DNA from 3 places in the Idiomarina sp. D18 genome. Region 1 is predicted to be linked to each of the others. Evidence: predicted binding sites of a transcription regulator. Region 1 holds the regulator's gene; each other region holds the start of a gene.
What was found. The regulator sigma-54, encoded in region 1, starts transcription at its own class of promoters, with help from an activator protein. The targets are predictions, from matches to a motif close to GTTGGCACGNNNNTNGNNT.
Positions count from the first base shown of each region.

Region 1 (7,587 bases):
TGACTACTATCAATACGCCAAGTTGCACGTACGGCGATTGGGTCAAGAAGGCGGTTCTCAAGCTGAAGAGCCTCAAGCAAGGGGAGTTGCTTTTGCGACAGAGGATGGAGTCGACGAGTTTCTCCAAAACGCTGCAGTAGGGTTTGATCATCGGCGTCAATGAATAATACTTCAATATCGACTTCCGCCGGTAAAAAATCAATGGATTCGAGCAGCTCTTGAGAGTCTTCGGGCAGATTACGTACATCGATACTTATCGCGACGCGGTCATACTGCGCTATGACGGAATGCACAAGTGTGGACAGTAAAGCGATCGGCAAATTGTCGACACAATAAAAACCTAAATCTTCGAGTACCCTAAGGGCAATGGTTTTTCCCGAGCCGGAGCGTCCACTAACTATGATAAGTTGCATTCAGGTGCCTGATCCTCGCTGACAAAAATCGTATAAAGTTCGCGATCACTGTGTGCATCGCGCAATGAACGTGTGCACTCTTTATTGTTCATTCGCTTCGCTACGGTCGCGAGCGTATTTAAGTGATTTTCATGTTCCGATTCTGGTACAAGCAACGCAAACACGATATCAACGGGTTGGTTATCAATGGCATCGAATTCAATCGGTTGATCCAATGTCATAAGCACTGCTACTGGCTGGGTTGCATTCGCCAAGCGACCGTGAGGTATTGCAATCCCTAACCCTATACCCGTGCTACCGAGGCGTTCGCGATTAATTAGACTCTCAAAAATGTCATGTTTAGTAATTCCCACAAGTTTAGGAGCTGCGATGGCGCTGATAGTTTCTAACAAACGCTTTTTGCTTGCACCCTCGACTGCACATTTGGTGCAGTCGGGGCTCAAAAGATCGGACAATTGCATGATTTAGTGTTTTTTCAACTTTTCTTTGTGTTTAATCACTTGGCGATCGAGCTTGTTAATAAGCCCATCGATTGCCGCGTACATATCTTCGTGTTCTGCATCGGCGAAAATCTCTCCGCCATTGACGTGAAGCGTAGCTTCCGCTTTTTGAATCGTTTTTTCAACATTTAGGATGACGTGAACGTTGTTTATGTGGTCAAAGTGGCGCTCTAGTTTGGCAAATTTTGTATCCACGTATTCACGCAACGCGTCGGTAATATCAATGTGATGACCTGTTAGGTTGATTTGCATAACGTCTTCCTTCTACGGTTGAACAATATTAAAGCAGACTCTTCCGCTGGCTTGAAGAGGGAATATTGAGCGATTCGCGATATTTCGCGATCGTTCTCCTAGCTACTTGGATTCCCTGATCTGCGATGAGTTCAGCAATTTTGTTGTCGCTTAATGGTTTTGCGCGGTTCTCCGCGGCAACCAATTTTTTGATTAGCGCTCTTATAGCGGTACTTGAACACTCACCTCCTGTTTCGGTACTCACATGACTGGAAAAGAAGTACTTGAGTTCAAAGATGCCGCGGGGACAATGAAGGTATTTCTGAGTTGTAACGCGCGAAATCGTACTTTCGTGCATATCTACGGCTTCTGCGACATCATTCAGAACCATCGGCTTCATTGCCTCCTCACCATGCTCAAAAAAGCCTTGTTGGCGTTGAACGATACAATGTGCAACTTTAAGTAGCGTGTCGTTTCGACTCTCTAAGCTTTTTATAAACCAGCGTGCTTCCTGTGTGTGCTGCTTTATATACTGAGAGTCTGCACTTGATTTTGCCTGCCGACTCAGTGCTGCATATTCTTCGTTCACTCTTAATTTAGGTACGCTATCTGGATTTAATTCGACCACCCAACGACCATTCTTTTTAACCACGGAGATATCAGGGATAACGTATTCAGTTGGCTTTTGGTCGATTACATCTCCGGGATAAGGATTCAAGGTTTGAATCAACCGTAATGTACTTTTTAGTTCGGCCTCATCTATTCTTAGCTTGCGTTGCAGACCTTTGTAATCCCTTGCACCCATAAGTTCCATGTAATCGTTAATCAGGGTCAATGCCAGATTTTTATGGGGTGTTTCATCATTTAGTTGTTGTAATTGAATACTCAAACATTCTTGGATCGTGCGCGCCCCAACGCCGACCGGGTCAAAGCGCTGAATTCGCTTTAGCACCATAGCGACTTCTTCGACGTCAACCTCGGGGAGTGCAATGGCCTCAACGAGCTCTGTAACATCGGTCGTGAGATAACCGCGCTCATCGATAGACTCAATAATCGCGGTGGCGATAGCCGCATCCTCGTCGGTAAAGTGAGATAGCTGCATTTGCCATAACAGATGGTCATGCAGGGAGTCGTTGGTTTCGCCTTGGTAAACATCATGTTCACCATCAAATGACTGGCTAGAGCTTAAGCTGCTGGAGGGCGTGGTTGAGGTATAGGTATCGTCCCAAGTGCTGTCTAATGGTAAATCGTCAGGCAGAGATTGCTCGTTCAGCGCATCAGACGTTTCTTTTTGGCTATCGTCATTTTTAGCTTGTTGAGAAGACTCTTGAGGCGCGTCGTCGGCCTCGTTCTCTACCTCAAGTAAGGGGTTACTATCTAAGGCTTCTTGAATCTCAGCTTGTAGATCGAGCGATGAGAGTTGCAACAACCGAATGGCTTGTTGTAATTGTGGGGTCATCGTCAATTGTTGACCCATTTTTAGTTGCAAACTTTGTTTCATCTGATTATCCCGGCCTCACTTGTGCTCCGTTACAAGGTGAACTGCTCACCGAGGTAGACATCTTTAACCTGTTGGTTTGACAATACGCTATTTGCATCACCGCTGGCAATCAGTTCCCCGTGACTAACGATATAAGCATGCTCGCATACTGACAACGTTTCGCGCACGTTATGGTCGGTAATCAACACGCCTATGCCACGGTGCTTGAGGTGTTCGATAATTTTTTTGATATCCAAGACTGAAATGGGGTCAACACCTGCAAACGGCTCATCAAGCAATATGAACGTCGGATCAGCGGCAAGCGCTCGAGCAATTTCAACCCGTCGCCGTTCACCCCCCGATAAGCTCATGCCTAAACTGTTAACAATATGCCCGATATTGAACTCTTCTAATAAAGCGTCGAGCTTTTCTTCTCGTTCTATCGTTGTAAGCGATTTGCGAGTTTCGAGGATAGCCATTAAATTATCGCGCACTGTCATTTTGCGAAAAATAGACGACTCCTGTGGTAAATACCCAATGCCTCGTCGAGCGCGTTCGTGCATAGGAAGCAACGTTAAATCATGTTGGTCTAGCTTAATACTGCCTTTATCAGAATTCACTAAGCCAACAATCATATAGAAGGTGGTTGTTTTACCCGCACCGTTAGGTCCTAATAAGCCGATCACTTGCCCTTGACTTACTTCCAAGCTGACATCTTTAACGACTTGGCGTCGGTTATATGATTTAGCGAGGTGCTCGACAGATAATTTCGCCATTTATCATTGCTCTTTTTGCTGTTGTTCGGTTTCAGGCTGCTCTTTCTCAGACTGCTTGTTGGGGTTAAAAATGGTGGTTACGCGTTCGCCCGACTCTTTTGAACCGCGCGCTGAAACGTGCTGGTTTGTCAGGTCATAAACGATAGTGTCGCCGCGCGATAAACTACTGCCTTGCGTGATCTGTGCGTTGCCCTTGAGTTCGATACGCCCTTGACTCTGAAAGTAGGTGATTTGGTCGGCTTCTGCACTGATTTCGGTGCCGTTTTCGAGTAGCTGCGTATAAACAGCAGGGCGACCGTGGGCGACAAAAGTGTCAGCTTGATCTTTAGCTTCACCGCCTGAGGCCTCTAAACGGTCGGCTTCAATACGTAACGACCCTTGTGTGACGATAACGTTATCGGTCAGCAACAACTGGTTGTTTTTAATATCAAAGTGCTCGTGTCCTGCACTTACTTCAATCGGCTTTTCGAAGTCCGACTCACCTTGAGCGACAGCCAATTGACTCACTGCTGCAAGACTAGCGAGGATTAAAAACCGTTTTAACATGACGTTTTAACTCCATAGTTTCTGCGTACAAGTCGGCATTGAGCCCGTGACCTTGTACCGCAATCTGGGGTCCCGAAATCGTGACGGGATAATCTGTGTTCATCGTTTCAGCGGGTATATCGATGACTAAGTATTCGGTGTTTACACGTTTAATAGAAGTATCAGGTTGCAGTGCCAATATTTCAACGTTGCGCTCTAAAATGAGCGTTTGGTCATCATATAAAGTGCCTTGCTCGGCACTCACTTGCCAAGTTGCCTGACGTTCATCGGTATAGACCGAGTAGACAGGATTGCTCAGCTCAGTAAGACCAATCTGAATATAATGAGACATATGCTCAGCCGTCACCTGATGCGCTAAGCGTCCGCCAGACTCGTACAAGCGAGTTTTAAGACCCGAAGCCGTAAAATCGGGTGTCATTTTACGGGTTTGTACATTAGCGTCGTCGCCATCTGACGGCTGAAAAGGCCGCCAAAGCAGAATAATCACGGCACCAAATAAGACCAGCAACAAAAGTGCGACGCGGCGACTCACAAACTGACTCCCTCAGCGCTCGGTAGTTCACCGCGGCTCAGCAGGAGTAAATCACAAATTTCACGCACAGCGCCAAATCCACCGTGGCAACGCGTAATATATTGCGCGGCAAGCTGCACCGAGGGGTGCGCATCATGCACCGCAATCCCGAGTTTGGCTCGATTAATTAACTGTAGGTCGGGCACGTCGTCGCCTACATAAGCGACTTGCGAATCATTCAAGTTCAAATTATCGAGCAGCTGTTCGTAGCGTTCGACTTTATTTTTTACACCTTGAAAAATATGAGTCACGCCCAAGTGTTTCATGCGGCGCTCGACAATCGAAGATTCGCGCCCCGTTATCACGGCAGCGGGATAGCCGGCGTCCGTCCATGCTTTTAGCCCAAAGCCATCACGTGTATGAAATGCTTTGAGCTCCTCACCTTGGTTTCCTAAATAAATACGGCCATCAGAAAATACGCCGTCAACATCGAGAATCAACAACTCAACTTGAGCAAATTGTTCAAACAGTGTGGTACTGATGTCGCCGTACCACGTATTGATGGTTTTAGCTGTGCGATTATGAATCATTACACCACTCCTGCTTGCAACAAATCGTGCATATTCATCGCACCGTGGGGCTTGCCATCGTGGTCAACGATAATCAGACCATTAATTTTACGGTCTTGCATCAACTTAAGTGCTTGTGCTGCCAACATGTTTTCGTCTGCCGTTACGCAGGTACGCGTCATGAAGTCAGCGATTTTGCTCGTATGAACATCGACGCGGCTATCCAGGATCCGCCGCAAATCACCGTCCGTAAATATACCCGCTAAACGCCCGTGTTCGTCGACAATGGATGTCATCCCTAAGCCTTTGCGCGAGATTTCGAGCAATGCGTCGCGAATCAAAGCGTCTTGTTCGACCTGAGGAACACGATCGCCCGTGTGCATTACATCGCTGAGTCTCAGTAGCAGACGTTTACCTAACGAGCCACCAGGATGAGATAACGCAAAGTCATCCGCAGTGAATCCGCGCGCGTTCAGTAGTGCGACGGCCAGCGCATCCCCCATCACTAGACTCGCGGTGGTTGATGCTGTGGGCGCCAACCCTAATGGGCACGCCTCTTGCTCTACCCGGATGCAAACATGAACATCGGCCAAGGTGGCTAGCGTTGACTCCGGGTTACCCGTCATGGCGATGATTGTGACACCAAGTCGTTTCATCACCGGTATAATATTAAGTATTTCGCCCGTCTCGCCGCTGTTTGAAATTGCGATAACAATATCACTGTCAGTGACCATCCCCAGATCACCATGGCTAGCTTCACCCGGATGCACAAAAAAAGCGGGTGAGCCGGTTGAAGCGAGTGTCGCAGCAATTTTACCGCCGATGTGACCCGATTTACCCATGCCGGTTACAATGATACGACCCTTGCAATCGAACATTGCCTGACATGCACGATTGAAGTTATCGTCCAAAAAGGTTTTTAGGCCCTCTATGGCATCTCGCTCAATCTCAATAACTTCACGTGCGAGCGTGCAAAAGTCGTGGGTGATTTGCTTCATTACCTACCTAAAAAAGCTGAGAACTTACGCCTAATGATACGTCAAGATGAGGGTGACTGCCTACCGTATTTATGAACCTAAGATTGCGAATTCGATAAAATTGAATTACTATACCAACTAGACGGTTTAGTAATAAGCCTATTTAAGGTAGTGAGTGAGTCATTATGTGCGCAAAAAAGTGTGCCGGTCGCCCCAGTAATCGAGATGTCATTTTAGATGCAGCAGAACAATTAGTTGCGTCAGAAGGCGCTGCTCGTCTTACGTTTGATGCGCTTGGTCAAGCAACGGGGATTAGTAAAGGTGGTTTGCTCTATCACTTTGCAAGTAAGGACAAATTACTAGAGGCTATGTTGGAGCGCATGGTAGCGCGAAACAATGACCTTAAAGAGACCTTCATGAGCGAGTTTGAAGGTGATCCTAACCAAGAATTCAAAAGTATTTTGCTCGCATCGCTCAACAGTGATGCCGAGTGTGCGCAGTTAAGTTCTGGGCTATTAGCGGCAGCGGCCAATAACCCTGATTTATTGGCGCCGATGACTGCGCACGTACAGCAGACGTTTCAATCGTTAGAGCAATTTAGTCGCGATCCAATGCTCGCCAAAGTGCTGTTTTTCGCTGTGCATGGCGCTCGTTTGTTCGAACAATTGCAGTTGTGTGAGCACTGCCACGGTGACCGTAAAGCGTTTGCCGACAAGCTACTAGCGATGATTGATGCAAAAAACTGATATGTTTTGCAACATTTTTACAGTTACGTTTTAGGCGATCGGACCCTAGAATAGGTATTCTGAAATAAATAGCGCGTTAGGGACAGATAAGTGGATAACTTTGTTGCTTTAAAAGATGTGCATTTTTCGCACGGCCAACGCACCATATACGATGGGCTGTCATTGACGGTGCCGAAAGGTAAAATAGTCGCTGTTATGGGCCCCAGTGGTATTGGTAAAACAACGTTATTGCGCCTTATTGGGGGGCAGTTACGACCGGCATCCGGATCCATCAAAGTGGCCGATGAAGAAGTGACGCAGTTATCACGCAAGAAACTCTATGAGCTGCGTAAGCGAATGAGTATGCTTTTTCAAAGTGGTGCGCTGTTCACCGATATGAGTGTATTTGATAACGTTGCCTTCCCGTTAAGAGAGCATACAGAGCTCAGCGAGGATGTTATCCGCAGCATTGTCTTGATGAAGCTAGAAGCGGTAGGCTTGCGTGGGGCTCGCGATCTGATGCCTTCGGAGTTATCAGGCGGAATGGCGCGTCGGGCTGCACTGGCGCGTGCTATTGCACTTGATCCTGATCTAATCATGTATGACGAACCTTTTGCTGGCCAAGATCCAATTTCAATGGGCGTTATCGTCAAACTGATTCGCTCGCTGAACGAATCGTTAGGTTTAACTTCTATCGTGGTCTCCCATGATGTCGATGAAATACTATCGATAGCCGATTACGCGTATATTATCGCCGATAAAAAAGTCGTCGCCGAGGGGACTCCCGATGAGCTGAGAGAAAATGATAAGGCTATTGTAAGGCAGTTTCTTCAAGGTGAGGCTGATGGACCCGTCAAGT
Region 1 covers NZ_CM173240.1:2,121,106-2,128,692, reverse strand. The annotation lists gene rapZ (RNase adapter RapZ) at 1-413, opposite strand, end outside; gene ptsN (PTS IIA-like nitrogen regulatory protein PtsN) at 398-874, opposite strand; gene hpf (ribosome hibernation promoting factor) at 878-1,165, opposite strand; gene AC3AP5_RS10270 (RNA polymerase factor sigma-54) at 1,194-2,645, opposite strand; gene lptB (LPS export ABC transporter ATP-binding protein) at 2,675-3,400, opposite strand; gene lptA (lipopolysaccharide transport periplasmic protein LptA) at 3,404-3,946, opposite strand; gene lptC (LPS export ABC transporter periplasmic protein LptC) at 3,918-4,478, opposite strand; gene kdsC (3-deoxy-manno-octulosonate-8-phosphatase KdsC) at 4,475-5,047, opposite strand; gene AC3AP5_RS10245 (KpsF/GutQ family sugar-phosphate isomerase) at 5,047-6,024, opposite strand; gene AC3AP5_RS10240 (TetR/AcrR family transcriptional regulator) at 6,189-6,749, shown strand; gene mlaF (phospholipid ABC transporter ATP-binding protein MlaF) at 6,840-7,587, shown strand, end outside.

Region 2 (7,587 bases), 280 kb from region 1:
ACCGGTTTTTGTGATCAGCAGGTTGTCTGATGTCAGTTTGGCACTGTTACCTTCTAACAGGCCCACATTAATATTGGCATTGCCGGTGTTTTCTTCAAAATCCAGAGCGCGCACGGGGGTGCTACTGAGGTCAAACAGTTTTTGCCCGAGTTGGTTGTCGAGATCCATGCCCTTTTGGTTTTGCGAATTCATGGTGTCGGCGATACGTAACGCCATTTGACCGATGCGACGTTGCGCGGGAAGCAGCTGATTATCGCGGTAATCCATGTAACCACCAAGCGCAGAACCTAGTTGATCTGGCTTGAGATAAAACTTGGTGGGATCGGAGCTATTCGTCGACTCAATTTGAATTTCAACGCGACCGGTATCCGGCTGGCTGTTCGCCGTGATCATGTTGTAACGACCATCTTTTAAGACCAATGGTACGCCGTTCTTTAAGTTGACTTGCACCGCGTCAGAGTCGCTTTTGACCACGTCAAACGATACTAACTTAGACAGCTCTTCTAGCTGTTGATCGCGTTGGTTTCGCAGTGAGTTGGCATCAAAGCCTTTGACGTTAGATGAGCCGAACTTGAGCTCATTATTGAGCTCGGCGATATTCTTCGACAAGGTGTTAATCTGCTGAACAGAGTCACGCACACGCTCGTTCACAATGTTCTCTTGATCGTTTAAGTAACGAGAAAAGTCGCTCATGCGTGTCATTAGACCATCGGCTTCGCTGATCACGACTTGGCGGTTGGTCAATGAACTGGGATCGTTATTGGCATCTTGCACACTGTTAAAGAAGCTGGTCACTGCACTATTGATGCTGCTTTCCGTGTTTCCTAACAGTGAATCGAGCGGCTCGGCCTGATCGAGTTTACCGTTTTGAAAGGCGACATCCATATGGGAGCGATTCAATTGACCGACAATGTATTCGTCGATCATGCGGCGCGACTCGACACCCCGTAAGCCCCCAAAGGGATTACTGACATACTCCGCTCGCTCACGCACGTAGTCCGGGTTATTGATGTTGTTGATGTTCTGCCCGGTGATCGCGAGTGCGCGTTGATGCGCTAAAACCGCGGTTTGTCCTTTGGTCAATAAATCAAATGACGCCATAAATGGTCGCTCCTAATACTTCGTCTATTACGGTTATCGACAAAAACAGCAAAAAGTTAAGTGTAAAATTACGTAAAGCGGCAATGAGTTGCCGCTTATAACCGTTGCATAATGGACTTAACCTTGTTGGCGTAGTTAGGATCCGTTGCATAGCCCGCGCTCTGTAATTGCTCGATATATTGGGCGGGATCCTCGGCCGCTGCGACGGCTTGTTGATAACGCGGATGTTCTGTTATGAAACTAGCATAATCGTGTAAACTTTGCTCAATATTTTGGTAACTACGAAATGCCGCGCGTTGCTTGTTGGCTTGGTGGCCATCAAACTCTAAGGTGTTTACATGCGACTGTTCGCCTTGCCAACGACTATCAGCCTTAATATTAAACAGATTATTACTCGAGCCGCCATGCCGTCCCGGTACCATGCGCTGTCCCCAGCCTGTTTCTAACGCCGCTTGAGCGATCAATGCTTTGGCGGGTAAGCCGGTTTCTTTGGCAACCGCTTCGGCTTGTGGTCTTAAAGCATCGATGAAGTCATTTTGGCTGGAAATGTGTTGTGCTTGATCACCAATATTGAGTGTATTCACCCGGGTGTCTCCGTAAAACAACCCGACAGGACGCCCGCCTTGGTCACTTAAGCGAGTGGAGCGATTATTCACGACCGCGGCTCTTGGGTCATCGAGTTTTGCGCCAACCCGTTGCTGCGTATCAAATCCACCTTGCTTGCTCAGTTGCTGAACCATGAGATCCGCGAGTCCGAGTGACCCCTGATTTGATAACTCTGACGTGAGTTGTTGGTCATACATGTCGCGGTACATCTTTGTGTAGCGGCTATTGAGCATGTTGCCTTCCGCAAACACATCGTTGGCTTTACGCATGCTTCCCATGACCATGTTTAAGAAAATCGCTTCGAACTGTTTCGCCGCCTCGCGCAGGGCTTGCTCTTTGTCGTCACCAAAGGCTTGTTCACGAAGACTGTCGAGCGCGTGGTTATCGAGCACGGCTCCAGTACCTTGCGCTTTGGGCGCAAGGTCATACAAGCGAGTGGCGTCGGTATTAAATAACGATGAGCTCACCGGAAATAGCTCCTGCTTGCTTTAAGGCTTCCAGTACGGCGATTATATCACCAGGGGCCGCGCCGACTTGATTTACAGCTCGCACCAAATCGTTCAGTGTGGTGCCTGGGTTAAACACAAACATCCGCGCATCTTCCTGCTGTATATCGACCACACTCTGTGGGGTGACCGCTGTATCACCTTGACCAAACGGATTGGGCTGGTCGACTTGCATGTCCTCGGTGATAGTCACTTGCATGTTGCCATGTGCCACCGCGGCTGGACGTAACTCCACGTTTTGACCCACTACGATCGTGCCCGTGCGTGCGTTGATTATAATTTTCGCTGCCGCCATCGCTTGTTCAACTTGCAAGTTTTCAAGCGTTGACATGTAGCTCACTCGTTGACTTAAATCGCGCGGTGCTTTAACACGAATCGACGTTGCATCAATGGCTTGCGCCATGCCCTCACCCACTAAACCATTGATCGTGTTAGCGACACGTTTGGCCGTGGTAAAATCGGAGTCATGCAGATTAAAGGTAAAGTAGTCGCCTTGCGCAAATGCGGTGGGGATCTCACGCTCGACAATAGCGCCGCCTGGAATACGGCCGACGGTAGGCGTATTGATTACAATTTTAGAACCATCGCTGCCCTCTGCACCCAAGCCGCCAACAATGAGGCTACCCTGCGCAACAGCATAGACTTCACCGTTGGCGCCTTTCAAAAAGGTTTGCAATAGCGTGCCGCCGGTTAAGCTGTCAGCGCTCCCCACAGAGGATACGGTGACGTCGATTTTTTGACCCGGTTTGGCAAATGCGGGAATTTCGGCATGCACAGCTACCGCCGCCACGTTATTAATTTTTGGACGCTGACCTTGGGGTACGTTGATACCAAAGTTGCCGAGCATGGTTCGGAACGTCTGATCGGTAAAAGGTGTTTGCTCACCCGTACCGGGTAGACCCACCACTAAGCCATAGCCGATAAGTTGGTTTGAACGAATGCCTGCGACAGAGGCAATATCTTTGATGCGTGATGCTTGCACTGGCAGCACTAACTGACCCATGATGGCAAGTCCAAGTAACATCACTTTAAGAAAGTTCACAGCGCGTCTCCTTATCCGTTAAAACGGCCAATAACTGCTGTTAAAGAAACGAGTGAGCCAGCCTTGCTCTTGAGTCGAAGCCAGACTACCAGTGCCACTGTATTCGATACGCGCGTTCGCCACGCGAGTAGACGGAATGGTGTTATCAGCGCTGACATCTTGTGGGCGAATAATACCCGTCAACCGGATATACTCGTCACCGGTGTTAATGCGTAACCATTTCTCGCCACGCACAATTAGGTTACCGTTCGCCAGCGTTCGAATCACGGTCACAGTAATCTCGCCTGATAGTCTATTGCTCTGGTCAGCGGTTGCATCACCGGTAAAATCGCGCGTTCCTCCTAGGTTGGCAGAAATGGGGTTGCCATTAATGGTCGCCGCTTGCCCAAGGATCGTAGGTACCGGTAGGTCAACATTACTCTCCTTCGTGGTCTGTGCGTTCGCCGATTTACTCGCCGTCGTACGCTCTTGAAGGGTAACCGTAATAATGTCGCCTAATCGACGCGCTTTTATGTCTGAATACATATTATCGGAGTACTGCGCTTGATACAGTGAACCCGTCGGTACGACCGGTTCTGCTCGTTCCTCGGGCAGTACGGGCGCGTAGTATGGGTCATTCGGCATCGGTGCTGGCTGGTTGCTACTGCAAGCAGCCAATGTCACTAAAACCCCGGCCATGATAATCAGGCGCATACTCACCTCCACCGTTATAACTGCTGATTAATGTAGCTCAACATTTGGTCCACCGATGAAATGACTTTTGAATTCATCTCGTAGCCCCGTTGCGCTTCAATAAGATTAACCAGTTCTTCTGTGACGTTCACATTCGATGTTTCTAGCATTCCCTGACGCACATTACCGACACCATCGACACCGGGCACGGACTCTTGTGGTGCGCCGCTGACTGCGGTTTCTTTATAGAGGTTTTGTCCGATGGGCTCGAGGCCCGCGGGATTAATAAAGCTGGCTAGGTTCAACTGACCGATAACAGCGTTTTGCGCATTACCAGGCTGACGTACGGTGACTTCCCCTTCCTGTGAGATACTTAGTGAGATAGCGTCTTCTGGGATCTGAATCTGAGGTTCAATAGGATAACCGTTGCCCGAGGTAACCAGAGTCCCCTCCTCGTTTACTGAGAACTGACCATTACGTGTGTAGGATAAGGTTCCATCGGGCATCAATACTTGGAAGAACCCCTTGCCATTGATCATCACGTCGAGTGAGTTATCGGTCGTCTGGACATTACCTTGCGTATGCGATTTTTGGGTTGCTACGACTTTAGTACCAGCACCGAGCATCAAGCCATTGGGGAGTTCTACGTCCTGCGCTGATTGGCCGCCTGGTTGATTAATATTTTGATAGAGTAGATCTTCGAAAATCGCGCGGCTTTTTTTAAAGCCCACGGTACTGGCGTTTGCTAAGTTATTCGAAATCACCGAAATGTCGCGCTGTTGTGCGTCGAGTCCGGTTTTACTAATCCATAATGCGGGGTTCATAATCTATCTCCTCGACACGCGTTAGCTCATGCGCATCAATGTTGCTGAACGCTGAGCGTTCTCATCAGCGGTTTTCATCATTTTGACGTTCATTTCATATTGGCGCTGAAGCGCTATCATGCTCGTCATTTCACCAATTGCATTGACGTTGCTTCCCTCTAACGCCCCCACCTCAAGTTTGACGTTAGCGTCCGCCAGCGCTTGCTGACCGTCTTTTAATGCAAAGTATCCATCCGTGGTCTTTTCAACATTGTTAAGCGGCGGGTTAACCAATTTGATTCGATCAACAATTTCATTCGCGTCTTCCGGTGCACCTTGTGGGCGAATCGAGATATTGCCATTGCGACCAATGGTGAGCGAGTCAATCGGCATTGGAATGAGAACTGGACCGGCGTCGCCCATGACAGGATCACCTGATGAAGTACGCAACATTCCGCCAGCGTCAATTTCTAAACTCCCGTTGCGGGTGTAGCGCTCGTTACCATTGGCATCCTGTACCGCTATCCAGCCTTGGCCGTTGATAGCCACGTCAAGATTACGTCCCGTAGTGCGAATCGGGCCTTCGGCAAAATTTTGCCCCGGGCTTTCTGTCATCGAAAAGACCCGCGTTGGCAGTCCTTCACCAAAGGCCTGCATTGAGCGAGCTTGCTCTAGATCTGCTTTAAATCCAGTGGTGTTGGTGTTAGCCAAATTGTTGGCGCGTACCGAGACTGCTTTCATGTTCTCGTTAGCACCACTCATGGCAATCCACAGCATTTTATCCATCGCTGACCTCCAGCCAAAAATTTGTCATCTGGGTACTAGCTATGCAGAGTTCGTGCCAAAACAGAGGCATTCCCTACAAAATAGGTGGTCAACATAAAAAAAGGCTTGCCGAAGCAAGCCTTACTGTATGCTCTCAAGCCTTCGTCATTGATTAACGAATCTGTAAGATGTTCTGTTGCAAGCTGTTATTGATTTCAAGCGAACGTGAGTTTGCTTGGAAATTACGCTGTGCAGAAATCAGATCAACCAATTCTTTGGTCAAATCAACGTTTGAGTTTTCGAGTGCCGAAGCTTCGATGGTGCCAAATACGCCTGAGTTTGCTTCACCCGAGGTCGCGATACCTGACGACTGACTTTCTGACCAAGACGCATCACCGAGCTGGGTCAAACCCTGTTCGTTGGCAAAACGCACTAACGCTACTTTGCCTAAGTATTGGACGTCACCGTTTGAGTAGCTCGCTGAAATCAGGCCGTCTTCCGCAATGTCGATGTTGGTTAAACGACCGACCGTTGTACCATCTTGTTCAAGTAGGTTGACGCTAAAATCTGAAGCGAACTGAGTGGGCGCTGTGTCTCCGCCTTGATCGAGACGATCGCGGTAGAAGATCTGTACGTTTTGCGAGGTATCGGCGCCATTACTTAACACATTGGCTAGCGAGATGCTTGCCGGTGGGAAAGTATCACTGTCGAGGTTATAGCCGCCTGGATTTGGCACGCCCACCGGTGAACCGCTTTGGTCAAATACGATACGCTGGCTCGATACGGTATTATCAACACCATCGCCTGGTGAAGGCTCATAGCTTGGTGCACCGGTATAACCTTGTGATGGATTGGTGTCGACCATTTGACCATCGACTGTATTGTAAACATCCCACACGTTTTCCTGACCGCCGACATCTGCCGCGTTACGTTTTACATAGTAGGTTGTCATCACATGCGACTCACCTAAGGAGTCATAAATCGTGGTTGAGGTGGACGAGGTGTACGACGTCGGATCCTCTGGATTAAACCCATTGCTAACATCAATACCTGGTGCACGCGCATCAAGGTTAAATGATTGGTATTGGTTTTCGGTCGCTGACGGTGCACCTGCTGAATCGGGAATACGGATCGGTCCGGATGCGGCAAGTGACGTTGATTGAGTTGCGCCGCTGGCACTATCGACTGGGAAGCCATGCAAAAACCGGCCTTGGTTGTTAACGATGTAGCTGTCATCGTTAAGTTTAAATGCGCCGGCACGAGTGTAGGTAAAGTCTTGCTGAGCGATACCTGATGTGGTCGCGAAGAAGCCATTACCGCTTATCGCCATATCCAGTGAGTTCTGGGTAAAGTTAAGCGTGCCCTGACTGAACTGTTGCGCAACAGAGGCGGTCGCAGAACCGTTACCGGTCTGTTGGTCGGAGCCACTGAAAATATTGTTGGCAAAGACGTCGGCGAACTCTGCGCGCGAACCTTTAAAGCCAGTCGTACGAACGTTCGCCACGTTGTTCGCGGTGACATCCAGATCTTTTTGAGCGGATGAAATCCCGCTAAGTGCTATATTGAATGACATAAGTCACCTCGCTTGTTAGCTTATCTCTGAAACTTGATTAAATTTGATGCCGCCTAGGCCTTTGAGGTTAAGTACAACCCCCTCGCCGTTGCCCATGCTGACGCTTTGAACTTTGGCACGCATTTGTAATGGCACTTCGACCCGCTCACCCCCCATCGTGCTTTGTGCTGTCATGCTATACACGCCTTCGGGGACCGGTTCGCCTGCTGAGTTAGTGCCATCCCAGCTAAAGTCATGAAGCCCTTGCGACATATCGCCGAGGTCAATGACATCAACCACCTGACCCACTTTATCCTTGATGGTGACCTTCGTCCCATAGCCGGATTGCTCAAGCGCAATGGCGCCGGTCGCAGTTCCGCCCGACTCAACAAAGGTTTTGTTGGATGGCACCAGCACATCGCGGCCCACCATGGTCGATGCCTGCAGCGCCTGATTTGAACTCATGTTTTGGGTAAACTGAGTAAACTGACTGGAAAGCTGACTAATGCCTTCGGCCATTGAGAAGCTCGTCATCTGTGA
Region 2 covers NZ_CM173240.1:1,843,177-1,850,763, forward strand. The annotation lists gene flgK (flagellar hook-associated protein FlgK) at 1-1,101, opposite strand, end outside; gene flgJ (flagellar assembly peptidoglycan hydrolase FlgJ) at 1,197-2,174, opposite strand; gene AC3AP5_RS08950 (flagellar basal body P-ring protein FlgI) at 2,155-3,255, opposite strand; gene flgH (flagellar basal body L-ring protein FlgH) at 3,274-3,948, opposite strand; gene flgG (flagellar basal-body rod protein FlgG) at 3,963-4,751, opposite strand; gene flgF (flagellar basal-body rod protein FlgF) at 4,773-5,516, opposite strand; gene flgE (flagellar hook protein FlgE) at 5,668-7,068, opposite strand; gene AC3AP5_RS08975 (flagellar hook assembly protein FlgD) at 7,084-7,587, opposite strand, start outside.
Region 2: flgF (flagellar basal-body rod protein FlgF) is a predicted target of sigma-54. The motif match lies at 5,558-5,576, and genes of this name have one in related genera.

Region 3 (7,587 bases), 270 kb from region 1:
TGATTTGCCGTTTAATTGCCGCCGAAAAGTAAATCAATACATTTCGGCAAAAAATAACATCAAACTTGCCAAGCAAGGCATAGCTGTCGAGCAAGTTTAAATGACGAAACTGAACAAACTGCTTCACTTCATTTTTAAGTACGGCAACGCCGGGCTTAGCGCCGTCTTCAAAAAATCGCTTACGTCGTTCGGGAGATAAACCTCGGACGATAGCTAAACTGTCATATTCAGCTTTGGCACATTGTTCAAGTACCTTATTTGATATGTCAGTCGCAGTGATTTTAATCCCGCCTTTTAGCGCACCGGGGTTGCGCGCTTTATATTCGAGGTATGTCATCGCGATAGAATAAGGCTCTTGGCCGCTTGAACAAGCGGACGACCAAATTTTTAACGGCCTGGTTTCATTTTTATACACGTCGAAAATGCGATTGGCGAGGATTTCAAATGGGTAACTGTCTCGAAACCAGAGCGTTTCGTTAGTGGTCATTGCATCAATCACGGCGGATCGTAAAGCACGCTCGCTGATTTTCATTGAGCGTTTGACGAGTTCTGCCAGCGAGTCGATACTGAAGCGGCTCATCAACGGTGATAGCCGGCTTTTAACTAGATACAGTTTGTTGTCACCTAATACGATCCCGCATTGATGCTCTAAAAACTGTCTAAACTCTTGATACTCTGCTGTGTTGAGTTCTTTATTACTCGTCATTTACTGCATTAATCCATTAATCGACATCAGCGACAATATTCTCTTCATTGAGCCACTTTTTAACTGCCGAAGCGAGTTCATCCGGATGAAATTTAGCGATGAAATCGTCGGCACCGACTTTTTTAACCATCGCTTGGTTAAACACACCACTGAGCGACGTGTGTAGAATAACACGAACCGCAGCCAATTGGGGATCGGCTTTTATTTCTGCAGTTAAGGTGTAGCCATCCATAACAGGCATTTCGACATCGGAAACGATAACAGGAACATGTGGATGCACATCACCCGACACCTCTTGCGCTTTTTCTTTCAACCAATCCAACGCTTCTTTACCGTTCTTTTTAACTTCTAGTGGAATCTCCAATGATTCGAGCGCTCGCTTTATTTGTCCACGAGCCACTGCGGAATCATCGGTTATCAAAATCGTCAGGTTGTCTTTCGAGACATTAATCGGTTGATTTTTAACTTCGTCACTAACATCCGTATTGACTGGCGTGATGTCGGCTAGAATCCGTTCGACGTCAATAATCTCGACGAGCTTTTCTTCTATCTCGGTGACGGCCGTCAAATAAGCATCTCGCCCAGTACCCTTCGGCGGCGGCATGATGTTTTCCCAGTTGATATTGATAATACGATCAACGCCCCCGACCAGGAACCCCTGTACGGTCCGGTTGTACTCGGCAATGATAATAAAGCGATTTTCAACATCGGTAATTGCAGGTCCGCCAGTCGCCATACTCAAATCAATGATGGAGATCGCTTGTCCCCGAATATGCGCGACACCTCGCACGAGTCGATTACGGCGAGGAATCGATGTCAGGCGTGGACAGGGTAACACTTCGCGTACTTTAAATACGTTGATGCCAAACCGTTGATTTCCTGCTAATCGAAATAGCAGCAGTTCAAGGCGGTTTTGACCCACCATTTGTGTACGTTGATTCACCGAGTCGAGGATACTGGCCATGTGTGCTCCTGTTTGCCGCGCTTCATGCGCTGGCATGTTCTTTGCTTGCAATACCGTTAAGCGTCTTTCTCAGGCGGCTGTGTCAATCGATTGACGACTAAAACAACCCATTACGGTTGTTGTCGGCCTGAGTCACCAAAAACTTTAAACGGAGTTGGTATGATAGTACGAACCTTGCAGATAATCAGTTCGATTTTTCTCATATTGACCTCATCGGTCGCCATGGCGGATTCCGACACTTACAACTATAAACAGTTACAAGCCATGGCGGATAATTTTGTAAACCAACAAATTGTCCAACCCGATAGCGGTCGGGTTGAAGTTGTAGCGAATTCACTTGATCCACGTATGACGCCCAAACTGTGTGCCCACGAACCTCAAGTTGACTTCGCGCGTAACTCTTCTTTGGAACGTTATACCACGGTAGAAATTAAATGCCAGTCGCAACCGGCGTGGCGCACTTACGTGCCCGTCCGTATTTATCGCTACAAGACCGTTTGGGCAGCCGCGACCCCGATGCAACCGGGGCACTTAATTGCCGCCTCCGACTTAACCCAAGTGGAAGTCGATGTCAGTCAAGTTCGTGCTAACCTGTTTGAAGATAATCAGTTGCTGATTGGCTCGCGAACTAAGCGCCGAGTTGCGGCGGGTAAGGCCATTGAGGCGCGTGACACATGTCTTGTATGCGAGGGAGAACAGGTTACAATAGTGGCTAAGAGTAAAGCGTTAAAAATTACCGCGACGGGTGAAGCGCTTGCTGATGGCTTGCAAGGTGAGTCGGTTGCCGTGAAAAATGTCCGTTCAAACAAGTCGTTAGAGGCGATAGTGACCGGTTTAAACGAAGTTACCGTCAATTTGTAGGTAAATATACGTAGTTTTTTTATACTTTCAGCTAAAGTTATGTGTCGCGACGCCGATAGCAAATCGAGAACGTATAGTTAATGAGGTTTCATCATGGCAATCAATATCAACAATAACGGTGTTAAGAACAATACGATTGACACCAAACAGACACAACGTCAAGTGTCTAGCAACAGTAATGGTCAGACCGACAGCGCAACGCAAAAAAGTGCTGAGTCGGTGTCGTTGACATCGGAAGCGAAAAACATCAATGCTTTACAGGAAAAAGCAATGAACAGTAGCGGCATCGATCAAGCGAAAGTAGACCGCATTAAAGCGGCAATCGAAAACGGCTCCTATAAAGTAGACGTTGAGCGCCTAGCGTCAAAACTGGCACAGTTTGAGGGTGACTTATTCGGCGACTCCATTGATACTGATAAACAATCATAGGGCGCAGTAATACATTTATGTCTACCCCATTAACTGAAGTTCTCGATTTAATGACACAAACGCTCGAACAGTTGCGCGAGTGTCAGCACCATGAATTGACCGCCGTAGTTGAGCGCGAGCATGCGCGCGTAGCCGAATTGACAGAAATCAAATCGACGCTTGTTGAGCAACTACAAGAGTACGACGCATTTATCGCGCAACATCCTGATAAATCGTTACTTCAATCTGACGACGAGCTTGCTGCTCAAATGCGAACCATTAATGACTTACTGGCGCGTGTAAAACAGCAAAGCGATGTTAACGAGCAGGTTGTTAACCGCACACTCTCTAATATCGAGCAGCTTAAGCAAACGATTATTCGTCATGCCTCCCAAGCCCGCGGCGATACCGTCACTTACGATTCTAAAGGTCGTATTCGCTAAAGAATTCTACGCTGTTGCCGTTAACCTTTGTAATCATCCTTTATGGGTTCTAACGAGGTTTGTATGAAGCGGTCAGCATCAATTGCGTTCGTATTTTCTACGTTGGTGGCGCTATCCGGTTGTAGTTTAGTGCATGACCAACAATACGTTGAGTGGGAAACTAAAACACCCGATACTTTTCCTGTGTTAACGGCAACGGGGTTTGCCCCCATCGATGCGCAACCTGGCGAAACGCCTCAACATAAAGACCTCGCCGCAATGCGCGCATCCAAGCTCGAAGCCTATCGCGAGCTCGCCGAGCAAGTTTATGGTCAACGTATTTCCGGCAAGACCTCAGTGCAAAACTGGTCGCTGGGCAACGACCAATTTCAAGCATCGGTTGATGGTGTTATCCGCGGAGCTGAGGTCGTACGAACCTACACAGTAGGCGATTATTATGCCACTGAGCTGCGTCTTGATTTTGCGAAGGTGCATCAGTTGTACGAGAGTACGAGTCGTAAGCAAACCATTAAACGTGTGGTCTACTACTAATTCTGGTCTAATTCTTGCTTACTTTAATCACACAGCCCTTGAGGGTCATTGATTAAAGGTTTTTCTATGCTGCGTACGTTGATTATTGGCATTATCGTCGGAATTATGACACTCCCTGTGTTTGCCCGTGTCATTGAGGTGGAAGGTAGTGCTCGCATTGTGGGAGGAGATACTCAGGCAGCTCGGGATCAGGCGATTGAGAACGCACTCCAGCAAGCGTTGATGATGACCGGAAGTACGATTCGTTCGAATCAACTGGTTGTTAACGGTGTCATACAAAACCAAGAAACTGAACTCGCGGCTTCCGGAGAGCTTGAACGAGTTGAAGTCTTGCGTGAAGAAACCCGAGATGGTCGCGTATTCGTGCTCGTTCAAACCGAGATTTGGTCTAATCAGGACAGTTGTGCTGGTCAACGCTACAAAGCCGGTGTCACTATTGCCCCGTTCGAATTTTCGAATCGTGAACATGCTGCGTACGGACAGGTGTGGGACTTGGGTGAAGTGGCGGCTCAGCATCTTGCACGGGATATCGCTCGACAAAGCGAGCAACTTTTTGTCACTCATACATTAAAACGTCATGCCGGACTTCAGGCAGCACTGGATGGACTGAACTTAAATGAAGTCGGTCGTATCGGACGCCAGATTGGGTACGCCAATGACAGTCAATTTGTCATTTTAGGTATTTTTGACGACCTTTCGGTGACCGAAAACAACGCATTCTTGGGCGTGTTCGATCAGCAACCAACACGGCATTTTTCTCTCACCCTGTATTTGCTCGACGCAATGAGTGGCGAACTCATTACTCGCGCACGCGTCGAGGATGCTGAACCTTGGACGTTCTCGCGTAATGCTCAGGTTGATGTCGCGACTAATACGTTTTGGAACGCACCCTTTGGTGTCTCACTTGCCTCATCCTTAGAAGAGCTGGCGACAGGGATACAGATGCAAGTGCAGTGTAAACCCACCCGTGGTCGAGTTGTTTGGCATGATCGGCAAAAGATCCAGGTCAACCTGGGCTCATCGCATGGGGTGAAGGTCGGTGACACATTAAAGGTGGTTCATCCTAGCAACTATGTCGACGCGCAAGGACATTTTCGTCAGCGCTGGCAGGTTAGTCGTTTTACCGTTACGGTTGAACAGGTGCAGCCTGATAGTGCAGTCGCCTCTCTCGACAATACAGATGTATTAACCAATGTGCAGATTAACGATTGGGTGATCCCCGCCGTGTCGAAAAACACGAGTTCGAGATAGTGGTTGGCTGGAAAGCTTAATCTGAGTCTGGCATACTTTGCCAGCTCACTCGGTTGTCCCCGTAGCTCAGCAGGATAGAGCAGCCGCCTCCTAAGCGGCAGGTCGCAGGTTCGACTCCTGCCGGGGACGCCAGGTTTACTGAATTATTGATGACGCTTTGTTAAAAACTCAATGAGCGGCTCAAACCGCAGCGGCGTTGCTTCGAGGTAACCTTGCATAATGTCTGCCTGAAGTTTTTTGACCTCTGCCTTTTCCGATATTGTTTCCACGCCTTCAGCAACAATCTTAAGCCCTAGCTCATGAGACATACTGGTGATACCTCTCACTATCGCTTGATTTGCTTTATGGGTATCAATATCACGGATAAAACTACGGTCGAGCTTCACGTCCGAAATAGGCATTTGCGTGAGGTATCTCAAGTTTGAGAAGCCTGTACCGAAATCATCAAGCGCGATCGCGATTCCTTTATCGGCTAATTTGTCGAGCGTCGCGACAGCCGTTTGCGCGTTTCGTAACATCATTGATTCGGTGATTTCTAACTTAATATCACTGGGTTTGATGTTTGTCTCCAACATGACGCGCTCAAGTTGTTCGATGAAATCCGAACGTGAAATATGAACCGTTGAGATATTCACCGATACACGCGCTCCTTCAGCTAAGTAAGGCTTTATTTTGTGCCAATCACTAAAAGCCTGGCGCATGATCCAATAACTGAGCGGGATAATTTGGCCAGAACTCTCGAGGATGGGGATAAACTCGGCGGGCGATAAGCCGTCAATATCGGGATGGCGCCAGCGTACTAGTGCCTCGATGCCACAGACCGTCTCTGCTTCAAGGCAAATTTGAGGTTGATAGACCAAGTGAAATTGTTGTTTATCGAGACCTTTTTGTACGGTGTTGCGAATTAATAGTGCTCGGTTCACCTCATCATTGAGCGCTCTATCGAACCACTGGAAGGTGTTTCTGCCGGCGCGCTTAGCTTCAAACATGGCAATGTCGGCCTGCTGAATCATGATTTCTGCGCGTGCCGTGCGATCTTGACAATAGGTCAATCCAGCACTTGCGGTAATGTAGAGATCAGTACTGTCAATTTTATACGGCCGGGCCAGGTCATCAAGGATCCGTTGTGTCACGGTTGCTGCATCTTGGCGCGCTTCTAAACCGGTAAGAATAATTAGAAATTCATCACCGCTTAATCGCGTTAATGTATCGGAGTTTCGCAACTGATTCCGAATCCGCCCTGCCACGACTTGCAATAGCTTATCGCCCATTTCATGACCTAAGCTATCGTTGATCGCTTTGAATCCATCTAAATCAATAAATACAACCGCGGTCAGTGTTTTTTCACAGGCGTCTGATGAGCAGTGCCGCTGAAGACGTTTTATAAACTGATTACGGTTGGGTAATCCGGTTAATGGGTCATGCTGTGCCAAAAACGGCAAATGCTCAGTACCGCTTAACTTCATATTAAACGGGTGCAAATAAATCAAGAAGTGTTGCTCACCGTTATCGACCACGGCAATGGCGCAATAATAAATAGGCTGTCCGCTTATTTCATTGGGCTGAAAGGAACTTGAAAAAAACTGTTTATCATCATTTGGGAGGTGCACCCCAAGCTGCCTACCAATATCGACTTTATTTGCCAGTAGATCTTGAGCACCTTGGTTTGCGAACGTGACAATACGGTCGCTGTCGACAATGACGATGGCGATGCGACTATTATCAAAAATCTCATAACGCTCACACCTTTGGTGCATAAACTATTCCTTTAGCTCATTTTTTACACATGATTAAAGAGAGACTCACGACTATTTGCTTAATGTTTCTTAATTAATAGTAGCACTGTTTGTAATAGGCAACGCTAGTCTTAATATCATACTCATACGTTGTTTTTTTACTTAGAGTATCGTGTGTTTTAAACCTTCCTTGTTTTGCTATGAGTATCATGTTTATGAAAGCTTACGCAAGCGTTGCTAATTTTTGTAAAATGGGAGCTTTATTAACTCGATATAAGGTGTGTTCTGTTTTTCGTTGCGATACGCTTGTAAGCCAATATCGACGTGATCAGACCCCGCGCTCGCTCGATCGGTGTAACTACCAAATAGCCAGTCCCACCAGACTACACTGAAGCCATAATTACTATTCGTCTCGCGTTTAAGACTACTGTGATGAATACGGTGTAATTCTTGAGTAATAAGAATTTTACGTACAATCGATTCGAGCTTTGGAGGTAGCTGCACATTACCATGATTAAACAACGAGCAAGCGTTTAAAGTTATTTCGAATATCAGTACAGCACTCGCCGGTATACCCAGTAAGGTGATCGTGGCGGCTTTAATGGCCAAGCTGAGCAACATCTCAATCGGGTGAAAGCGCACCCCAGTAGTCACGTCAAAGTCTGGATCTGCGTGATGTACCCGATG
Region 3 covers NZ_CM173240.1:1,852,013-1,859,599, forward strand. The annotation lists gene AC3AP5_RS08990 (CheR family methyltransferase) at 1-706, opposite strand, end outside; gene AC3AP5_RS08995 (chemotaxis protein) at 723-1,670, opposite strand; gene flgA (flagellar basal body P-ring formation chaperone FlgA) at 1,830-2,531, shown strand; gene flgM (flagellar biosynthesis anti-sigma factor FlgM) at 2,625-2,960, shown strand; gene flgN (flagellar export chaperone FlgN) at 2,978-3,382, shown strand; gene AC3AP5_RS09015 (LPP20 family lipoprotein) at 3,446-3,913, shown strand; gene AC3AP5_RS09020 (flagella assembly protein FlgT) at 3,980-5,164, shown strand; tRNA gene AC3AP5_RS09025 (tRNA-Arg) at 5,220-5,296, shown strand; gene AC3AP5_RS09030 (EAL domain-containing protein) at 5,308-6,921, opposite strand; gene AC3AP5_RS09035 (sterol desaturase family protein) at 7,138-7,587, opposite strand, start outside.
Region 3: flgA (flagellar basal body P-ring formation chaperone FlgA) is a predicted target of sigma-54. The motif match lies at 1,699-1,717, and genes of this name have one in related genera.